Variovorax paradoxus B4: one gene and its partners. The protein of the gene in region 1 interacts with the protein of each later gene in a pairwise test. Links are inferred from orthologs where the notes say so. Each region holds a gene or a part of one and is shown on either strand. Other genes may lie near its edges.

Region 1 (6,041 bases):
AGCTCGACTGGCCGACCACGCTGACGAGCGAAATGGTGTCGGTGGCGCTTCTGCGGCCCGACCGCATGGGCACCCTCGACCTGTTCGACTACATTCGGCATCTCGAGGCCAACGGCCAGACCGCCCAGCGCTACGAGATTCAGTTCTGGCGCAAGGTCTTCTACCCGCTTTCCTGCCTGGTGATGGTGGTGCTCGCCCTGCCCTTCGCCTACCTGCACTTCCGCCAGGCCGGCATCACCACCTACGTGTTCGGCGGCGTGATGATCGGCATCAGCTTCTTCCTGCTGAACAACGTGTTCGGCTACCTCGGCAACCTGAGCAACTGGTCGCCATGGCTGACGGCGGCGGCGCCAGGGCTCATCTATTCGGTGATGTCGCTTGCCGCGTTCAGCTGGCTGGTGCTGCGAAGGTAGCGCAGATGGCAACGGGGAACGCGAGAGGCATCGTCCTGCTGGCCCATGGTTCGCGCGACGAGCGCTGGCGCGAGCCCATCGAGGCCGTGGCCGCCCGTGTCACGGCGCTCGACCCGCAAGCCCGCGTGGTCTGCGCCTACATGGAGCTTGCGGCGCCCGACCTGCGCACCGCCGCGGCGGCCCTGATTGCCAGCGGCGCCAAGGCCCTTCGGGTGGTTCCGCTCTTCCTGGGCATGGGCAAGCATGCCCGCGAAGACCTGCCCCTGCAGGTGGAAGCGCTGCGCCAGGCCTGGCCGCAGGTCGACTTCCAATTGGCCGGCATCGTCGGGGAAGAGCCCGAGCTGATCGATCTGCTGGCCAGAATTGCAAGCAAATCTTGAAGTTCCGGCAATTTCCATAGACTCCGAAGGCATAATGAATTCCGCAATAAGACGGAATTTGATATGAATCTGCACCAATTCAAGTTTGTTCAGGAGGCCGTGCGGCGCAACCTGAATCTGACGGAGGCGGCGAAGGCGCTTCACACCTCGCAGCCGGGCGTGTCCAAGGCCATCATCGAACTCGAGGAAGAACTCGGTGTCGAGATCTTCGCCCGCCATGGCAAGCGCCTGAAGCGGGTCACCGAGCCGGGGCAGCACGTCATCGCCAGCATCGAATTGATCATGCGCGAAGTCGGCAACCTCAAGCGCATCGGCGAGCAGTTCAGCGCGCAGGACAGCGGAACCCTCTCGATCGCGACCACCCACACCCAGGCGCGCTACGTGCTGCCGGTGCCCGTGGCCAAGCTGCGCGAGGCCTATCCGAAGGTCAACGTGAGCCTGCACCAGGGTTCGCCCGACCAGGTGGCACGCATGGTGATCGACGAGATCGCCGAGGTGGGCATTGCCACCGAGTCGCTCGCGGACTACGCCGAGCTCGTGACCCTGCCCTGCTACGAATGGCAGCACGTGCTGGTGCTGCCCAAGGACCATCCCCTGGCGGCCAAGGAGCGCATCTCGCTCGAAGACCTGGCGCACGAACCCATCATCACCTACCACCCGTCGTTCACCGGCCGCACGCGCATCGACCACGCCTTTGCACAGAAAAAGCTCACGCCGCGCATCGCGCTCGAGGCCATCGACTCCGACGTGATCAAGACCTACGTGCGCCTGGGCCTTGGCGTGGGCATCGTGGCCGAGATGGCGGTTCGCGACGAATCGAACGCCGACCTCGTGGTGCGCCCGATGGGGCATGTCTTCGGCCAGAACATCGCGCGCGTGGCATTCAAGCGCAGCGCCTACCTGCGCAACTTCGTCTTCAAGTTTGCCGAGCTGCTGTCCGACCGGCTCGACCGCAACCTGATCGCGAAAGCCCTGAGCGGGCATCAGCAAGACTACGAACTTTGATCCAGACCCCGATTCCGATTCCGATTCCGATTCCGAGCACGACCATGAGCGCCCTTCCTTCCTCCCCCCGCACCCCGGAGATCGCCACCAAGCTGCCCGCCGTGGGCACCACCATCTTCACCGTGATGTCCGCGCTCGCAGCGGAGAAGAACGCAGTGAATCTCGGCCAGGGCTTCCCCGATTTCAACTGCGATCCGAAACTACTCGAAGACGTCACGGCCGCCATGGCGGCGGGCCACAACCAATACCCGCCGATGCCCGGCATCCCGGCGCTGCGCGAAGCGATTGCCGGCAAGATCTCGGCGCTCTATGGCCACGACTACAGCGCCGCCGACGAAATCACCGTCACTGCCGGTGCGACGCAGGCCATCATCACCTCCATCCTCGCCGTGGTGCGTGCAGGCGACGAGGTGATCGTCCTCGAGCCCTGCTACGACAGCTACGTGCCCAACATCGAACTGGCCGGCGGCAGCGTGGTGCGCGTGCCGCTCGTGCCGGGCACCTTCCGCCCCGACTTCGACAAGGTCGCCGCGGCGCTCACTCCGCGCACGCGGGCGATCATCGTGAACACGCCGCACAACCCGAGCGCCACGGTCTGGACCGCCGCCGAGATGCGCAAGCTCGAGGAACTGCTGGCCCCGACCGACGTCCTCGTGATTGCCGACGAGGTCTACGAGCACATGGTCTACGACGGCGCGCAGCATGAAAGCGTGGCGCGCTTCCCGGGCCTGGCGGCGCGCAGCTTCATCGTGAGCAGCTTCGGCAAGACCTACCACGTCACCGGCTGGAAAGTCGGCTACGTGGCAGCGCCCGCGCCGCTGATGGCCGAATTCCGCAAGGTGCACCAGTTCAACGTGTTCACCGTCAACACGCCGATGCAGCATGCGCTCGCGCAGTACATGGCCGAGCCAAAGCCTTACCTCGAACTGCCCGCCTTCTACCAGCGCAAGCGCGACCTGTTCGCGGCCGGCCTGGCCGAGAAGACCCGCTTCAAGCTGCTGCGCAGCGAGGGCAGCTATTTCCAGTGCGTCGACATCTCGGCGGTGAGCGAGCTGTCCGAAGCCGAGTTCTGCCTCTGGCTGACACGCGAGATCGGCGTGGCGGCGATTCCACTGTCGGCGTTCTACGGCAACGGCTTCGACCAGCGCGTGGTCCGCTTCTGCTTTGCCAAGAAGGACGAGACGCTGATTGCAGCGCTGGATCGGCTTGCACGGCTCTGATCGGTTCGCACGGCTTGAATGCCGACGACACCGGTAGGAAAGCCCTGACCGCCGAAGAAGCGGCTATCCGGCGTGCCGCGGGTCTCCTGGCATCGAACATGAATCTCGTAACAACAAGGCCCAGGAGAAACGCATGTCCCTCTCGTTCATTCTGCTGATCGTCCTGATATTGCTTCTGATCGGAGCGCTGCCGAGCTGGGGCTACAGCCGGAGCTGGGGCTACTGGCCCAGCGGCGGGCTGGGCCTGGTCCTGCTGATCATCGTCATCCTGGTGCTCATGGGCCGCTTATGACGCTGCCCCATGGGTCGTGCACCTGAATGAAGGAAGCCCGCGAGAAGCGGGCTTCTTTTTTTTGTCACTCGCCGATCAGGCCTGCAGCTGGGCCCAGGCCTTGTCCAGCCGCTTGACGCTGACCGGCTGCGGCGTGCGCAGCTCCTGCGCGAAGAAGCTCACGCGAAGCTCCTCGAGCAGCCAGCGGAATTCGAGCATGCGCTCGTCCACCACACCCTTGCGCTCGGCCACCAGCCGCCAATAGCGCTGCTCCTGAGGCCGCAGTTCGACCAGCTTGGCAGTGTCGCGCGCAGGGTCGCTGCGCAGCTTGTCGAGCCGCAGCACGATGGCCTTGAGATAGCGCGCGAAATGCTGCAGCTGCGTCCACGGCGCGTCGGCAATGAAACGCTTGCCGACCAGGCGCTGCAACTGCTGCGCGGCGTCCTGCACGGCTTCGGGCTGGATCCTGGTGTCCTTGATCTTGCGCGCGGCGGCCGCGTACTCGGCCAGGATGGTCGAGGCCAGCCGCGCCACCTCGTTGGCGATCAGCGTGAGCCGGCCCCGCCCCTCTTCCAGGCGGCGCTTGAACGCGAACTCGTCGGTCGGCAGCGGCTCCTGCAGAAAGGCCCTGTCGATCGCCACGTCGATGATCTGCGTGCGCAGTTCCTCGGAGGTACCCAGCGGCATGTAAGCCACGGCCATCTTCTGCAGGTCGGGGATGTTCTTCTCCAGATACTTGAGCGCGTCCTTCAGCTGCAGCGCGAACAGGCGGCGCAGGCCTGCGCGGTGCTTGGCGGCGGCCACGGCCGGTTCGTCGAACACCTCGATGGTGACGGCATCGCCTTCGTCACGCAGTGCCGGAAATCCGATCAGCGACTGCGATCCGCGGCGCACTTCCATCAGCTCGGGCAGCTCGCCGAAGCTCCAGCCCGTGTAGCGCTGGCCGGCGGGCAGGCTGGGCGCAGCGGGGGCAGGCGCGGCGGCATTGCCCTTCGCCTGGGCGCGTCCCTCGGCAGCGTCGACCGGCTTGCGGTCCGCAGAAGCCTTGACGTTGAGGCCTGCCAAGGCCTGGAAAGCACCGCGTGCCTGTGCTCCCAGCTCCGCCTTGAGCGCGCCCAGGTTGCGTCCCATGCCAAGCTGGCGCCCGTGCTCGTCCACGATGCGCAGATTCATGAACAGGTGCGGCGGCAGCATGTCGAGCTTGAAGTCCGCGCGTTTGACGTCGATGCTCGTTGCGTCGCGCACGCGCTTGAGCAGCACGTCGGTCAGCGAGCCGTGGCCGAAAACCTCGGGCGCCGAGAGCTCTTCCGTGAGCTTCGCCACAGACTCGGGCAGCGGCACCAGCCGCGAGCGCGGCCGCTGCGGCAGGCTCTTGAGCAACGCCTGGATCTTGTCCTTGAGCATGCCCGTCACCAGCCATTCGCAGCGCTCTTCACTCACCTGGTTGAGCACGAAGAGCGGCACGCTGGCCGTGAGGCCGTCCTTCGCGTCGCCCGGTTCGTGCAGGTAGTTGGCCGCGCAATCGACACCGCCAAGCCGCAGCGTGGGCGGAAAGGACTGCGTGGTGATGCCCGCCGCCTGGTGGCGCATCAGCTCCTCGCGCGTCAGGAAGAGCAGGCGCGGCTGCTCCCTGGAGGCATGGCGATACCAGTTCTCGAAGCTGATGCCGCTTGCCACGTCGGCGGGCAACTGCGCGTCGTAGAAGGCGAAGATCAGCTCATCGTCGACCAGCACGTCCTGCCGGCGCGACTTGTGCTCCAGCCCCTCGACCTCGCGCACCAGCTTGCGATTGGCCGCGAGGAACGGGAACTTGCTCTCCCATTGCCCACCGACCAGCGCTTCGCGGATGAAGATCTCGCGCGCCGCGACCGGATCGACCTTGGTGAAATCGACCCGGCGCCCGCTGTACACCACGAGGCCGTAGAGCGTTGCACGCTCCAGCGCCGACACTTGCGCGCCCTTCTTCTCCCAATGCGGATCGAGCAGCTGCTTCTTCAGCAGGTGGCCGGCCACTTGCTCGAGCCACTGCGGTTCGATGTTGGCAATGCCGCGGCCGAAGAGGCGCGTGGTCTCGACCAGCTCGGCCGCGACGATCCAGCGACCGGGCTTCTTCTTCAGGTGCGCGCCCGGATGCTTGTAGAACTTGATGCCGCGCGCCCCCAGGTACGCCTCGTCGTCTTCCAGCTTCCAGCCGACGTTGCCGAGCAGGCCCGCGAGCATCGAAAGATGCAGCGGCTCGTAGCCGGCTGGATCCGCATTGATGCGCCACTTGTGCTCCGTGACGACCGTGAGCAGCTGCGAATGGATGTCGCGCCATTCGCGCACACGGCGGATGTTGATGAAGTTCTGGCGCAGCAGCTGCTCGTACTGGCGATTGCTGAGCTTGTGAGTGTCGCCATGGCCGCCGCGCGCGTCCGCAATCCATTTCCACAGCCGCAGGTAGCCGCTGAACTCGCTCTTCTCGTCGTCGAACTTCGAGTGCGCCTGGTCGGCCTGCTGCTGCGCCTCCATCGGCCGGTCGCGCACGTCCTGCACGCTGAGCGCCGACGCAATGATCAGCACCTCTTCGAGCGCGCCGCGCGTGCGGGCCTCCAGGATCATCCGGCCCACGCGCGGATCGAGCGGCAGCCTGGCGAGCTCGGCGCCCGTGGCCGTGAGTTCGTTCGCGTCGTCGACCGCGCCCAGCTCGTTGAGCAACTGGTAGCCGTCGGCAATCGCGCGCGGCGAAGGCGCCTCGAGAAACGGAAAGCGC
Region 2 (6,202 bases), 1.5 Mb from region 1 along the record:
GAACACCGCGATCATCGCGGCCAGGCCGCCCAGCGTGAAACGGCGTCCCACGCGGTCGGCAATCAGGCCGGAGGCCACGATGCCGCCGGCGCAGAACACCGCACCGATCATCTGCACCACCAGGAACTCGGTGATCGATTGGTCCGAATACAGCGTGATCCACGACAGCGGGAACACCGTGATCAGGTGGAACAGCGCATAGCTGGCCAGCGCCGCGAACGCGCCGATCAGCAGGTTGGCGCCCTGCGAGCGGGTCAGCTCGACCACGCTGGTGGGCTGCAGCTCGCGCTCTTCGAGCAGGCGGGAATACTCTTCGGTCGCCACCAGCCGCAGGCGCGCGAACAGCGCCACCACGTTGATCGCGAAGGCCACGTAGAAGGTGTAGCGCCAGCCCCAGTCGAGGAAGTCCTTGAGCGGCAGGTTGGCGTAGAGGTAGGCGAACAGCGCGCTGGCCACGAAAAAGCCGAGCGGCGCGCCCAGTTGGCCCAGCATGGCGTACCAGCCGCGGCGATTCTGCGGCGCATTCAGCGCCAGCAGCGACGGCAGGCCGTCCCACGAGCCGCCGAGCGCCAGGCCCTGGGCAAAGCGGAACACCGACAGCAGCACGATCGACGTGAACCCGAGGCTCGCGTAGCCCGGCAAGAAGGCAATGCCCGCGGTGGAGGTTCCCAGCACGAACAGCGCAATCGTGAGCTTGGCTTCCCGCCCGAACCGTCGCTGGATGGCCATCGAAATGACAGTTCCGAACGGCCGCGCAATGAATGCGAAGGAAAAAACCACGAAAGCGTAGAGGGTTCCCTCGAGGCGCGCCTCGAACGGAAAGAAGACCGCCGGAAACACCAACACCGAGGCAATGCCGTAGACGAAGAAATCGAAATATTCCGACGCCCGGCCGATGATCACGCCCACGGCAATTTCGCCTGGTGCGATGTGTGAATGTTCGTCGCCCTGCCGGGCGTCGTTTCCGGACGTGTTCGGCACAGGCTGTGCGCCTTGCGGACTGATGCTGGACGTCGTCGTCATTGCGTTTTTTAATTCGGGTGTCACCGGCAGTGACAAAGGTAGACCATTGAACAGGGTCCAAGCGTCTCACCGAATGGGGATTCCCGCCATAGGACAAAACGTCCAATAGGCGGCGGGAACCTTTCGCCGTAGATTGTGGAGTCTTTGCGCAGCCCACGCACTTCTTTCTTTCGGCATGCCCACCCTCAAATCCTTTCGCCGATGGCCCCTGTTGCTTCCGCTTGCCTTGCTGGCAGGCTGCAACACGGTGCTCATGAACCCTTCCGGCGACATCGCCAACCAGCAGGGACGCCTCATCGTCGTCTCCACCGTGCTGATGATGATCATCATCATTCCGGTGATCGCGCTGACCCTCTTCTTTGCCTGGCGCTATCGCCAGTCGAACAAGGAGGCCGACTACAGCCCCGACTGGGACCACTCCACCCAGCTCGAGCTCGCGATCTGGGCCGCACCGCTCCTGATCATCATCGCGCTGGGCGCCATCACCTGGATCAGCACCCACACGCTCGACCCGTACCGCCCCCTGAGCCGGCTCGACGCCGAGCGCCCGGTTCCCGCCGAAGCCAAGCCGCTGGTGGTCGAAGTGGTGGCGCTCGACTGGAAATGGCTCTTCATCTACCCCGAGCAGGGCTTTGCCACGGTGAACGAGATGGCCGCGCCGGTCGACCGGCCGATCACCTTCAAGATCACGGCCTCCTCGGTGATGAACTCCTTCTTCATTCCCGCGCTGGCCGGCCAGATCTACGCCATGCCGGGCATGGAAACCAAGCTGCACGCGGTCATCAACAAGCCGGGCGAGTTCGAGGGCTTCTCGGCCAACTACAGCGGCGCCGGCTTCTCGGGCATGCGCTTCAAGTTCCACGGCCTGAGCAACGGCGACTTCGACCAGTGGGTGCAGAAGGTCAAGGCCGGCAAGGACGGCGAACTCACGCGCGAGCAGTACAGGAAGCTCGAAGTGCCGAGCGAGCGCGAGCCGGTGCGGCACTACGCCGCGGTGGCGCCCGACCTGTACGACGCCATCCTCAACCTCTGTGTCGATCGCAACAAGATGTGCATGAAGGAAATGATGGCCATCGACGCGGATGGCGGGCTGGGCAAGCCCGGCGCGTTCAACATCGCCACCAGGCAAGCCTGGCAGGCTGACACCCTCACCAATTCGCCCAAGCGCAAGTACGTCACGGCAATGTGCACCACCGAAGAATGACGATGTTCGAGAACCTTGACCTGACGAAGCTCATCTTCGGCCGCCTCACGTGGGAGGCGATTCCCTACCACGAGCCGATCCTGCTCGCGACCTTCGTGGCAGTGGTGCTGGGCGGCCTCGCCGTCCTCGGCGCGCTCACCTACTTCAAGTTGTGGGGCACGCTGTGGCGCGACTGGATCACCAGCATCGACCACAAGAAGATCGGCATCATGTACATCATTCTCGGACTGGTGATGCTGCTGCGCGGCTTTGCCGACGCGATCATGATGCGCGCCCAGCAGGCCATCGCCTTCGGCGACAACGCCGGCTTCCTGCCACCGCACCACTACGACCAGATCTTCACCGCCCACGGCGTGATCATGATCTTCTTCGTGGCGATGCCGCTGGTCACGGGTCTGATGAACTTCGTGGTGCCGCTGCAGATCGGCGCGCGCGACGTGGCCTTCCCGTTCCTGAACAACTTCAGCTTCTGGATGACCACCTTCGGCGCCGGGCTGGTGATGGCGTCGCTGTTCGTGGGCGAATTCGCCAAGACCGGCTGGCTCGCCTACCCGCCGCTGTCGGGCATTCTCTTCAGCCCCGACGTGGGGGTCGATTACTACATCTGGTCATTGCAGATAGCGGGGGTCGGAACCCTGCTCTCCGGCGTCAACCTGCTGGCCACCATCGTGAAGATGCGCGCGCCCGGCATGACCATGATGAAGATGCCGGTGTTCACCTGGACGGCCCTCTGCACCAACGTGCTGATCGTGGCCGCCTTCCCGGTGCTCACGGCCGTGCTCGCGCTGCTGTCGCTGGACCGCTACGTCGGCACCAACTTCTTCACGAACGACCTCGGCGGCAACGCCATGATGTACGTGAACCTGATCTGGATCTGGGGCCACCCCGAGGTGTACATCCTGATCCTGCCGGCCTTCGGCATCTTCTCCGAAGTGGTCTCCACCTTCAGCGGCAAGCGCCTCTTCGGCTACGCCTCGATGGTCTACGCCACGGTCGTGATCACCATCCTGTCGTACCTGGTCTGGCTGCACCACTTCTTCACCATGGGCTCCGGCGCCAGCGTGAACTCGTTCTTCGGCATCACAACGATGATCATCTCGATCCCGACGGGCGCGAAGATCTTCAACTGGCTCTTCACCATGTACCGCGGCCGCATCCGCTTCGAGCTGCCCATGATGTGGACCATCGGCTTCATGATCACCTTCGTGATCGGCGGCATGACGGGCGTGCTGCTCGCGGTGCCCCCGGCTGACTTCGTGCTGCACAACAGCCTGTTCCTGATCGCCCATTTCCACAACGTGATCATCGGCGGCGTGCTGTTCGGCATGCTGGCGGGCATCACCTACTGGTTTCCGAAGGCCTTCGGCTACAAGCTCGATCCGTTCTGGGGCAAGTGCTCGTTCTGGTTCTGGCTGGTGGGCTTCTGGTTCGCGTTCATGCCGCTGTACATCCTGGGCCTGATGGGCGTCACGCGCCGCATGAGCCACTTCCAGGACATGTCGCTGCAGATCTGGTTCCAGGTCGCTGCCTTCGGCGCCGTGCTGATCGCGCTGGGCATCGCCTCGTTCATCATCCAGCTGGTGGTGAGCTACGTCCGCCGCGAGTCGCTGCGCGACACCACGGGCGATCCGTGGAACGGCCGCACGCTCGAGTGGTCGACCTCGTCGCCGCCGCCGGCCTACAACTTCGCGTTCACGCCGCGCATCCACGACAACGACGCCTGGACCGACATGAAGAAGCGCGGCTACGAGCGCCCGCTCGCCGGCTTCACGCCCATCCACATGCCCAAGAACACCGCGGCCGGCTTCATCATCGCGGCCCTGGCTGCGACCTGCGGCTTCGCGCTGATCTGGCAGATGTGGCTGGTGGCGGGCGTGGGCTTCTTCGCCATGCTGGCGGCCGTGATCGTCCACACCTTCAACTACAAGCGCGACTACCACATCCCCGCGGAAGAAGTCGTTCGCACCGAAGACGCCCGCACGCGACTCCTGGCGGCTGCCCATGTCTGATACCACTGCACTCTCCTCCAGCGCTGCCGGCAGTCTTGCCGGCAAGTCGCCCACGTTCGACCTGTTCCACGTCGACAACGACCACCACCCCGAAAACGGCACGCTGCTGGGCTTCTGGCTCTACCTGATGAGCGACTGCCTGGTCTTCGCCTGCCTGTTCGCGACATACGGCGTGCTGGGCCGCAGCTATGCGGCCGGCCCCTCGGGCGCCGACCTGTTCGACCTGCCGCTGGTGGCGGTCAACACCTCGCTGCTGCTGCTGTCGTCGATCACCTATGGCTTCGCAGTGCTCGAAATGCAGCGCAGGCGCATGGGCGGCACGCTGGCGTGGCTGGCCATCACCGGCCTGCTGGGCGCGGGCTTCATCGGCCTCGAACTCTATGAGTTCGCGCACCTGATCCACGAAGGCGCGGGCCCGCAGCGCAGCGCGTTCCTGTCGTCGTTCTTCGCACTGGTGGGCACCCATGGCCTGCACGTGACCTTCGGCATCGTGTGGCTCATCGTGCTGATGATCCAGCTGCCCAAGCATGGCTTCACCGCCGCCAACCGCCGCCGCCTGATGTGCCTGTCGATGTTCTGGCACTTCCTGGACGTGGTGTGGATCGGCGTCTTCACGTTTGTTTATCTGATGGGATCGATGGCATGAGCACCGCCCACACCGAAACCGCAGCGCACGGCCATGGCGCACACGATGCGCACGACGACCATCACGACGATGGCCCCGTCAGCCACAGCACCTTCAAGGGCTACATGACCGGCTTCGTGCTGGCCGTGATCCTCACCGCGATTCCGTTCTGGCTCGTCATGGGCAACGTGCTCGGCAAGCCGAGCACCACCTCGCTCGTGATCCTGGGCTTTGCCGCGGTGCAGATCGTGGTCCACATGATCTACTTCCTGCACATGGACGCCAAGTCCGAGAGCGGATGGAACATGCTGGCGCTGATCTTCACGATCGTGCTCGTCGTCATCACGCTGGCCGGATCGCTCTGGGTCATGTACCACATGAACGCGAACATGATGCCGATGTCGGTGCACGACATGAAGAACATGCCTTGACGCCCCCGCCGCCAGACCCCAGCACCCATGACACACCGGCCGGCCGCGAGCGCTCCGCGGCGGCCCGGGTGGCTCTGGCGGTCTGTGCGGCCCTTGCCTTTGCCGGCTTCTTCGCGCTCGGCACCTGGCAGGTCGAGCGCCGGGCCTGGAAGCTCGATCTCATTGCCCGCGTCGAACAGCGCGTGCATGCCCCGGCCTCCGAGGCCCCCGGGCGCGACCGCTGGCCGCAGGTGAACGCGGCGGCCGATGAATACCGGCACTTGCGCATCGCCGGCACCTTCCTCCACGACAAGGAAACCCTGGTGCAGGCCAGTACCCGCCTCGGCGCCGGCTTCTGGGTGCTGACGCCGCTGCAGGCCGCCGACGGCAGCGTCGTGCTGGTCAACCGGGGTTTCGTGCCGCCCGAGGCGCGCGACCGCGCCACCCGCGCGGCCACCGATCCCCAGGGCGACACCACCGTGACCGGCCTCTTGCGCATCACCGAGCCCAAGGGCGGCTTCCTGCGCAGGAACGAGCCGGCCGCCGAGCGCTGGTTCTCGCGCGACGTTCAGGCCATTGCCGCGGCGCGCGGGCTCCACAACGTGGCACCGTATTTCGTCGATGTCGAGGCCGCGCCCTCTCCGCCCGGCGCATCGCCTGCCTGGCCCGCCGGCGGCCTGACCGTCATCGCCTTTCCCAACAGCCACCTCGCCTACGCGATCACCTGGTACGGCCTCGCGCTGATGGTCCTGGGCGCGGCCTGGTACGTCTGGCGCGACGGGCGCCGGCACGCCGCCGGCAGGGCCGATGGCGGCAGCGGCGAAAATACGGCCCATGCCGACGCCACCTCCCGTCCAGATGCCCGCCGCGACTGAACCCCTCGCGGTCGCGGGGGAACTGCACGCGCCGCGCGCGGGCATCGTGAGCCTGG
Region 3 (7,312 bases), 360 kb from region 1 along the record:
AAGTACGAAACCGTCGTGAAGGCGATGAACCAGCTCAAGCGCAGCGGCATCGAGCGCGTGGGCCTGTCCGTCACCACCACGGGCGGCAAATAAGGCATGTCGCTCGCCCTGGATCGCCCCGAGTTCGCACCACCGCCGCAGCGCGGCACGCCGCGCGCGGTGTTGCTCGCGCTGATTGCGCACGCGCTCCTGATCGCGGCGCTGACGTGGGGAGTGCGCTGGCGCAGCGACGCAGACGAAGGCGCCGTCGATGCGGAGCTGTGGTCGTCCACGGTGCAGCAGGCCGCGCCGCGCCTGTCCGCGCCGCAGGCACCCACGCCCGCTCCCGCGCCTCCGCCGCCTGCGCCTCCACCACCGCCGCCGCCTCAAGTGAAGGCCCCTGAGCCCGCACCGGCACCGCGCGCTCCGGACATCGCGCTCGAGCGCGAGAAAAAGCTCAAGGAAGAAAAAGAGCAGAAGGAGCGCGAACTCGAGCGCCAGCAACAGCAGCGCAAGAAAGAGCTCGAGGCCAAGCAGCGCGCCGAAGACGAAGCCGAACGCAAGAAGGCGCAGCAGCAAAAGCTCGCCGAGCAGCAGAAGAAGCAGCAGCAGGAAGCCGAGGCCAAACAGGCCGAAGCGAAGAAGCAGCAGGAAGCCGCAGCCAAGCAGGCGGCGGCCGACCGCGCCGCAACGCTCAAGCGCATGCAGGGCCTCGCGGGCGCGAGCGGCAGCGACGATTCCAAGGGCACGGCCATGCGCTCGTCAGGGCCGTCGAGCGGCTATGCGGGACGCATTGCCGCGGCGGTGCGCCCGAACATCACCTTCCCCGACGCCGAGACGGTCAACGGCAATCCGGCCGCCGAGTTCGAAGTGAATCTGGCACCGGACGGCACCATCGTCGGCGTCAAGCTGACCAAGTCGAGCGGATTGCCCAGCTGGGACGAAGCCGCCGAACGCGGCCTGCACAAGACCGACAAGCTGCCGCGCGACACCGACGGGCGCATCTTCCCGTCGCTGATCGTCTCGCTGCGGCCCAAGCGCTAGCGGGGCGCCGCCGCCTTCGGGAGCCATGCCCCCGAAGGCGAGCCTCCCTCGCCGCACTCACTCGTAAACGACCGAGGCCTTGCCGGCGTCCGCCTGCGCCGTCCAGCTGGCGAGCGCGGCGTCCGTCGGGAAGAACCTGGCGCGCTCCCCGAGCTGCAGCTCGACCTGCGCGCCGCCGCGCGCCATCGACAGGCGCACCGGCAGCCCCTGCACCAGGTCGCCATGCTCGCTCTGCTCGGTGCGCGGTGGAAAGTCTTTCACCAGGCGCGCGATGTCGGGCGCCTTGCCATTGACGGCCACCCGCAGGAATTTTCCGAAACGGCAGCGCGCGGTGGCCAGGTCCCACACCTGCTGCACCTGGAAGCGGGCCTCGAAGCCGCCGCGGCCCGGCTGGAGCCGGCCGCTCACGATCACCAGCTCGTCGTCCTTCAAGGTGTTGCGGTTCGCGTTGATCAGCGCCTCGTCGGCGGTGGCGTCGATGGCGTCCGACTTGTCGTCGAGCTTGAAGATCGCCAGGCGCCCGCGCTGGCCGTTGATCACGCGGAAATCGCTCACGATGCCCGCGATCACCTGCTGGTCGCGCGTGTCCATCAGGTCGCCGATCTCGCGCTTGCAGAAGCGCCGCACCTCGTGCGCCACCTCGTCGAACAGATGGCCCGAGAGATAGAAGCCCACGGCCGTCTTCTCGAAGGTGAGCCGCTCCTTCACGCCCCAGGGTGTGGCGTCCACCAGCTCGGGCTCCTGCGTGGCCGAGCCGTGCTCGCTGTCGCCGAAGATGTCGACCTGCGCCGCATTGGCCTCGGTGGCGGCTGCGAACTCGAAGGCGCGGTCGACCGAGGCGATGAGCGACGCGCGGTTCTGCTGGATCGCGTCGAAGGCACCGGCCTTGATGAGCGCTTCGACCGTGCGCTTGTTGATGCGCTGGCGGTCGATGCGCACGCAGAAGTCGAACAGGCTCTTGAACGGCCCGCCCTCTTCCCGTGCGCGCACCACGGCCTCGACCGCGAGCTGGCCCGTGCCCTTGACCGCCCCCAGGCCGTAGCGGATCACCTTGTCGGTGACGGGCTCGAAGCGGTAGTTGCCGCGGTTCACGTCCGGCGGCTCGAAGGTGAGGCCGAAGTTCTTCTGCGCGTCTTCGAACAACACCTTGAGCTTGTCGGTGTCGTCCATTTCCACGGTCATGTTGGCGCAGAAGAACTCGGCCGTGTAATGGACCTTGAGCCAACCCGTGTGGTACGCCAGCAGCGAGTACGCGGCGGCGTGCGACTTGTTGAAGCCGTAGCCCGCGAACTTCTCCATCAAGTCGAAGATCTCGTCGGCCTTGTCCTGGGGAATGCCGTGCGTCGAGAGCGCACCCGCGCGGAATTTCTCGCGGTGCTCGGCCATCTCCTCGAGCTTTTTCTTGCCCATGGCGCGGCGCAGCAGGTCGGCGCCGCCGAGCGAGTAGCCGCCCAGGATCTGCGCGGTCTGCATCACCTGCTCCTGGTAGACCATGATCCCGTAGGTTTCGGAGAGCATCTCGGCCACGGCCGGGTGCGGGTACTCCACCTCTTCGCGGCCGTGCTTGCGCGCCACGAAGCTCGGGATCAGGTCCATCGGGCCCGGACGGTACAGCGCGTTGAGCGCAATCAGGTCCTCCAGCCGCGTCGGCCGCGCATCCTTCAGCATGCCCTGCATGCCGCGGCTTTCAAACTGGAACACCGCTTCCGTCTTGCCCTCGGAGAACAGCTTGTAGGTCTCGCGGTCGTCGAGCTTGATGTTCTCGTACGCGAAGTTCTCCTGGCCCTTGTGGCGCTTGACGATGAACTCTTTCGCGATCTCAAGGATCGTGAGCGTGGCCAGGCCCAGAAAGTCGAACTTCACGAGGCCGATGGCCTCCACGTCGTCCTTGTCGTACTGGCTCACGGCCGAATCGCTGCCGGGCTGCTGGTAGAGCGGGCAGAAGTCAGTGAGCTTGCCGGGCGCAATCAGCACGCCGCCCGCGTGCATGCCGATGTTGCGCGTCATGCCCTCGAGCTTCTGCGCCAGCTCGACCAGCATGCGCACTTCTTCTTCCTTCTCGATGCGCGCCGCGAGCTGCGGCTCCATCTCGATGGCGTAGTTGTTCTTGTCGCCTTCCACCTTCGGGTCGGGCGGGTACTGGATCGTGACCGGCTGGCCCGGCTTGTTCGGAATGAGCTTGCTGATGCCGTCGCAGAACATGTAGCTCATGTCCAGCACGCGCCCCACGTCGCGGATGGCGGCGCGCGCGGCCATCGTTCCGAAGGTGGCGATCTGGCTCACGGCGTCGCGGCCGTACTTGTCCTTGACGTAGTCGATCACGCGGTCGCGGTTGCCCTGGCAGAAGTCGATGTCGAAGTCGGGCATCGAGACACGCTCGGGGTTCAGGAAACGTTCGAACAGCAGCTTGTATTCGAGCGGATCGAGGTCAGTGATCTTCAACGCGTAGGCCACCAGCGAGCCCGCGCCCGAGCCCCGGCCCGGGCCCACCGGGCAGCCATTGTTCTTGGCCCACTTGATGAAGTCGCCCACGATCAGGAAGTAGCCGGGGAAGCCCATGTTCAGGATCGTGTTGATCTCGAACTCGAGGCGCTCCACATAGCGCGGCCGTTCGGCATCGCGCTTGGCGACGTCGGGGTAAAGATGCGCAAGACGCGCTTCCAGGCCTTCAAACGACTCCTGGCGGAAAAACTCGTCGATCGGCATGCGCACGCCTTCGCTGACGAAAGGCGTCGGAAAGTCGGGCAGCTGCGGCTTGCCGAGCACCAGCGTCAGGTTGCAGCGCTTGGCGATCTCGACCGTGTTGGCCAGCGCGCTCGGCACGTCGGCAAAGAGCGCCTCCATTTCGGCGCTCGACTTGAAGTACTGCTCCTCGGTGAACTTGCGCACGCGGCGCGGGTTGCCCAGGATTTCGCCTTCCGAGATGCAGACGCGCGCCTCGTGCGCCTCGTAGTCCTGGCGTTCCGCGAACTGCACCGGGTGCGTCGCGACCACCGGCAGGCGCAGCCGGGCCGCGAGCTTCACGGCGGCAATCACATGCGGCTCGTCCTCGGGGCGGCCCGCGCGCTGCAGTTCGATGTAGAAGCGGTGCGGGAACATGCCCGCCAGCTGCAGCGCCAGCTCGGCGGCGCGCTCTTCCTGCCCCTGCAGCAGCGGCGCGCCCAATGGGCCGGCCTGCGCGCCCGAAAGCGCAATCAGCCCGCCCTGCAGCTCTTCGAGCCATTCGAGCTTGCAGGCCGCCTGCGACTGGCCCCGGCCCACGTTCTGCGTCCAGGCGCGCGCCAGCAGCTCGGACAGGTGCAGGTAGCCCTCCATGTTCTGCACCAGCAGCACGATGCGGGTGAGCACGCCGGGCTCCTTGCCCAGCCCTTCGATGAAGATTTCAGCGCCGATGACGGGCTTGACGCCCTTGCTTCGCCCCTGCTTGTAGAACTTGACCGCCCCGAACAGGTTGTTGAGGTCGGTGATGGCCAGTGCGGGCTGCTTGTCGGCAGCGGCGGCCTTGACGACTTCGTCGATGCGGTTGGTGCCGTCGACGACGGAAAACTCGGTGTGCAGGCGCAGGTGAACAAACATCCTTCCATTGTAGAAAGCACCGCCTCCACGATGTGGGTTGGCAATCCCTACAATCGCCCCCCGTGCAAGAGATTTTGAATATCGCGGCCTACAAATTCGTGGCCATAGACGACAGCCCCGTGCTGCGCGAAGACCTGCGCGAGCGCGCCCAGGCCCTGGGCCTCATGGGCACTATCCTGCTCGCGCCGGAGGGCATCAACCTGTTCCTGGCGGGCGCGGCCGACGCCATCCGCAGCTTCGTGGCCGGCCTGCGCGCCGATGCGCGCTTCGCCGACCTGGAAACCAAGGAAAGCTGGTCGGCCACGCAGCCCTTCCGCCGCATGCTCGTGAAGCTCAAGCGCGAGATCATCCGCATGGACCACCCGGCCATCCAGCCGTCGGCGGGCCGCGCGCCGGGCGTGGACGCGCCCACGCTCAAGCGCTGGCTCGACCAGGGCCATGACGACGAAGGCCGGGAAATCGCGCTGCTCGACACGCGAAACGACTTCGAGGTCGACGAAGGCACCTTCGACGGCGCGATCGACTGGCGCATCACCAAGTTCACCGAATTCCCGCCCGCGCTGAAAGAGCACCGCGCCGATTTCGCGGGCAAGACCGTGGTGAGCTTCTGCACCGGCGGCATCCGCTGCGAGAAGGCCGCGATCCTGATGCGTGAAGAAGGCGTCGAGAACGTGTTGCAGCTCGAAGGCGGCATCCTGAAATATTTCGAGCAGGTCGGCGGCGCACACTACCACGGCGACTGTTTCGTGTTCGACGGCCGGCGCGCCCTGGCGCCCGACCTGAGCGCGCGCGCGGCCGATGCCAGCGCGCGGGCATCGGAAGACATCGACCTGGGCAGCGGCCTGAAGAAATAGCCGGCGGCCTCCGATGCGCATCCTCCTGGTGGAAGACGAACTGGACATGGCCTCGTGGCTCGTCCGGGCGCTGACCCAGAGCGGGTTCGTCGCCGACCACGCGCCCGATGCGCGCACCGCCGAGGCCTTCATGGCCGGCACCGAATACGACGCCATCGTGCTCGACCTGCGCCTGCCCGACAAGCACGGCCTGAGCGTGCTGGCCGACATGCGCAATAGCGACGACCGTACCCCCGTGCTGATCCTCACCGCGCAGGGCGCGCTGCAGGACCGGGTCCGCGGCCTCAACCTCGGCGCCGACGATTTCCTCACCAAGCCCTTCGAGCTGGCCGAGCTCGAGGCGCGGCTCGCGGCGCTGGTGCGGCGCAGCCGCGGCAAGCAGCACCCGCGGCTGCAGTGCGCCTCGCTCTCGTACGACAGCGAAAGCCGCGCCTTCACGCTGCGCGGAACGCTGTTGCCGCTCACGCCTCGCGAGCAGGCCGCGCTCACCGCGCTGCTGATGCGCAGCGGCGCGCCGGTCGGCAAGTCGCAGCTCTTCGCCAAGGTGTTCACCAACGACAGCACCGCCGGCCCCGATGCCATCGAGGTGGTGCTGCACCGGCTGCGCCGCAAGCTTGCGGACAGCGACGTGCGCATCGTCACCGTACGCGGGCTGGGCTACATGCTCGAGAGCATCGCCGATGGATCCTCGGGCGCCCGCGCCGCCGCCACGGCCTGAGCCGCAGCGCTTCGGCATCCGCGCGCGCCTGCTCGCGCTGCTGGTGCCGGGCATCGTCGCGCTGATGGCGCTCGACAGCTGGAGCGACTACCAGGCGCTCACCGATTCGCTCGTCGTCGCCTACGACCAGAGCCTGCTCGAACCCGTGCGGGCGCTGGCCAACGGCATCGTGGTCGCGAGCGACGGCAGCGTGAAGGTGCAGGAGCCGTTCTCGGTGCAGGCGATGTTCGAGTCCACGCACCTGCGCTACAAGTACCTGCACGTGGGCGTGCAGCGCATCGCCAGCGGCGAGCCGCTGGACACCAGCTCCCCCGAGACCACGCTGATGGGCGTGCCCGGCCTGCCCCGCCCCGCACAACGCCCGGCCGACGGCACGCCGGTGTTCTACGACGCGGTGTACGAGCAGCACCCGGTGCGCGTGGCCGCGCTGCGCCAGACGGTCTACGACAACACCGGCTCCGGCGCGGCCTGGAGCGTGCTCGTCCAGGCGGCCGAAGGCACCGGCCCGCGCCGCCAGGCACAGGCCGAATCGCTGAAGCAGGAGTTGCTGCGCGACGTGCGCATGATCCTGGTGATGGCCCTGCTGGTGTGGCTGGGCGTGGCCTGGACGCTGCGGCCGCTGGAGCGCCTGCGCCGCTCGCTGCGCGACCGCCCGCGCGACGACCTGAAGCCGCTCGACGCCGGCGGCGTGCCGCAGGAGGTGGTGCCGCTGGTGGAGGCGGTCAACCACCACATCGCGGACCACCGGCGCATGGTGGCGGAACATTCGCAGTTCCTGGCCGATGCCTCGCACCAGCTGCGCACGCCGTTGAGCATCCTCTCGATCCAGGCCGGCTACGCGGTGCGCGAGACCGATCCGGCGCGCATGCGCGAATCGCTGCACGCCATCGTCGCGCAGCTGGCGCGCACGCGCCGCCTCAGCGAGCAATTGCTCGCGCTGGCCCACGCCACGAACGAAGACGAGATCGCGGCGGCCGAACCCGAGGTGGTCGACCTGGGCGACGTTGCACGCGCCGTGGTGCTGCAATACCTGCCGCTCGCACGCGAGAACGAGCAGGACCTGGGCTGGGTCGATGCGCGCGGCGAACCGCAGCCCCAAGGCGAGATCCCGGCACTGCCTGTGCGGGCCAATGCTGCCGAG

The links.
Region 2: the proteins of VAPA_RS13950 (region 1) and cyoB interact in binary tests that used the Escherichia coli proteins (3 or more experiments, as listed by UniProt). The link is inferred for Variovorax paradoxus B4 from one-to-one orthologs.
Region 3: the proteins of VAPA_RS13950 (region 1) and dnaE interact in binary tests that used the Escherichia coli proteins (3 or more experiments, as listed by UniProt). The link is inferred for Variovorax paradoxus B4 from one-to-one orthologs.

Annotation. Positions count from the first base shown.
Region 1 is NC_022247.1:2,994,349-3,000,389, forward strand. What follows is about bases 1,093-3,930. They hold VAPA_RS13950 (pyridoxal phosphate-dependent aminotransferase), read left to right. Parts: upstream 1,093-1,842; coding sequence 1,843-3,018; downstream 3,019-3,930. Other genes in these bases: VAPA_RS13945 (CysB family HTH-type transcriptional regulator), read left to right, coding at 1,093-1,798; VAPA_RS33900 (DUF3309 family protein), read left to right, coding at 3,152-3,310; hrpA (ATP-dependent RNA helicase HrpA), read right to left, coding at 3,386-3,930. In the rest of the region: LPS export ABC transporter permease LptG, read left to right, coding at 1-413; VAPA_RS13940 (sirohydrochlorin chelatase), read left to right, coding at 419-793; more of VAPA_RS13945, read left to right, coding at 857-1,092; more of hrpA, read right to left, coding at 3,931-6,041. UniProt on the Escherichia coli protein: Shows aminotransferase activity with methionine and histidine as substrates, and to a lesser extent also with phenylalanine.
Region 2 is NC_022247.1:4,454,583-4,460,784, forward strand. What follows is about bases 1,731-4,729. They hold cyoB (cytochrome o ubiquinol oxidase subunit I), read left to right. Parts: upstream 1,731-2,223; coding sequence 2,224-4,236; downstream 4,237-4,729. Other genes in these bases: cyoA (ubiquinol oxidase subunit II), read left to right, coding at 1,731-2,227; cyoC (cytochrome o ubiquinol oxidase subunit III), read left to right, coding at 4,229-4,729. In the rest of the region: VAPA_RS20705 (MFS transporter), read right to left, coding at 1-1,023; more of cyoA, read left to right, coding at 1,199-1,730; more of cyoC, read left to right, coding at 4,730-4,882; cyoD (cytochrome o ubiquinol oxidase subunit IV), read left to right, coding at 4,879-5,292; VAPA_RS20730 (SURF1 family protein), read left to right, coding at 5,289-6,146; VAPA_RS20735 (ATP-binding protein), read left to right, coding at 6,130-6,202. UniProt on the Escherichia coli protein: Cytochrome bo(3) ubiquinol oxidase is the terminal enzyme in the aerobic respiratory chain of E.coli that predominates when cells are grown at high aeration.
Region 3 is NC_022247.1:3,358,048-3,365,359, forward strand. The notes cover bases 881-4,989. They hold dnaE (DNA polymerase III subunit alpha), read right to left. Parts: upstream 4,600-4,989; coding sequence 1,081-4,599; downstream 881-1,080. Other genes in these bases: tolA (cell envelope integrity protein TolA), read left to right, coding at 881-1,023; VAPA_RS15710 (sulfurtransferase), read left to right, coding at 4,662-4,989. Outside these bases: VAPA_RS15695 (ExbD/TolR family protein), read left to right, coding at 1-93; more of tolA, read left to right, coding at 97-880; more of VAPA_RS15710, read left to right, coding at 4,990-5,453; VAPA_RS15715 (response regulator), read left to right, coding at 5,467-6,171; VAPA_RS15720 (sensor histidine kinase), read left to right, coding at 6,134-7,312. UniProt on the Escherichia coli protein: DNA polymerase III is a complex, multichain enzyme responsible for most of the replicative synthesis in bacteria. This DNA polymerase also exhibits 3' to 5' exonuclease activity. The alpha chain is the DNA polymerase catalytic subunit.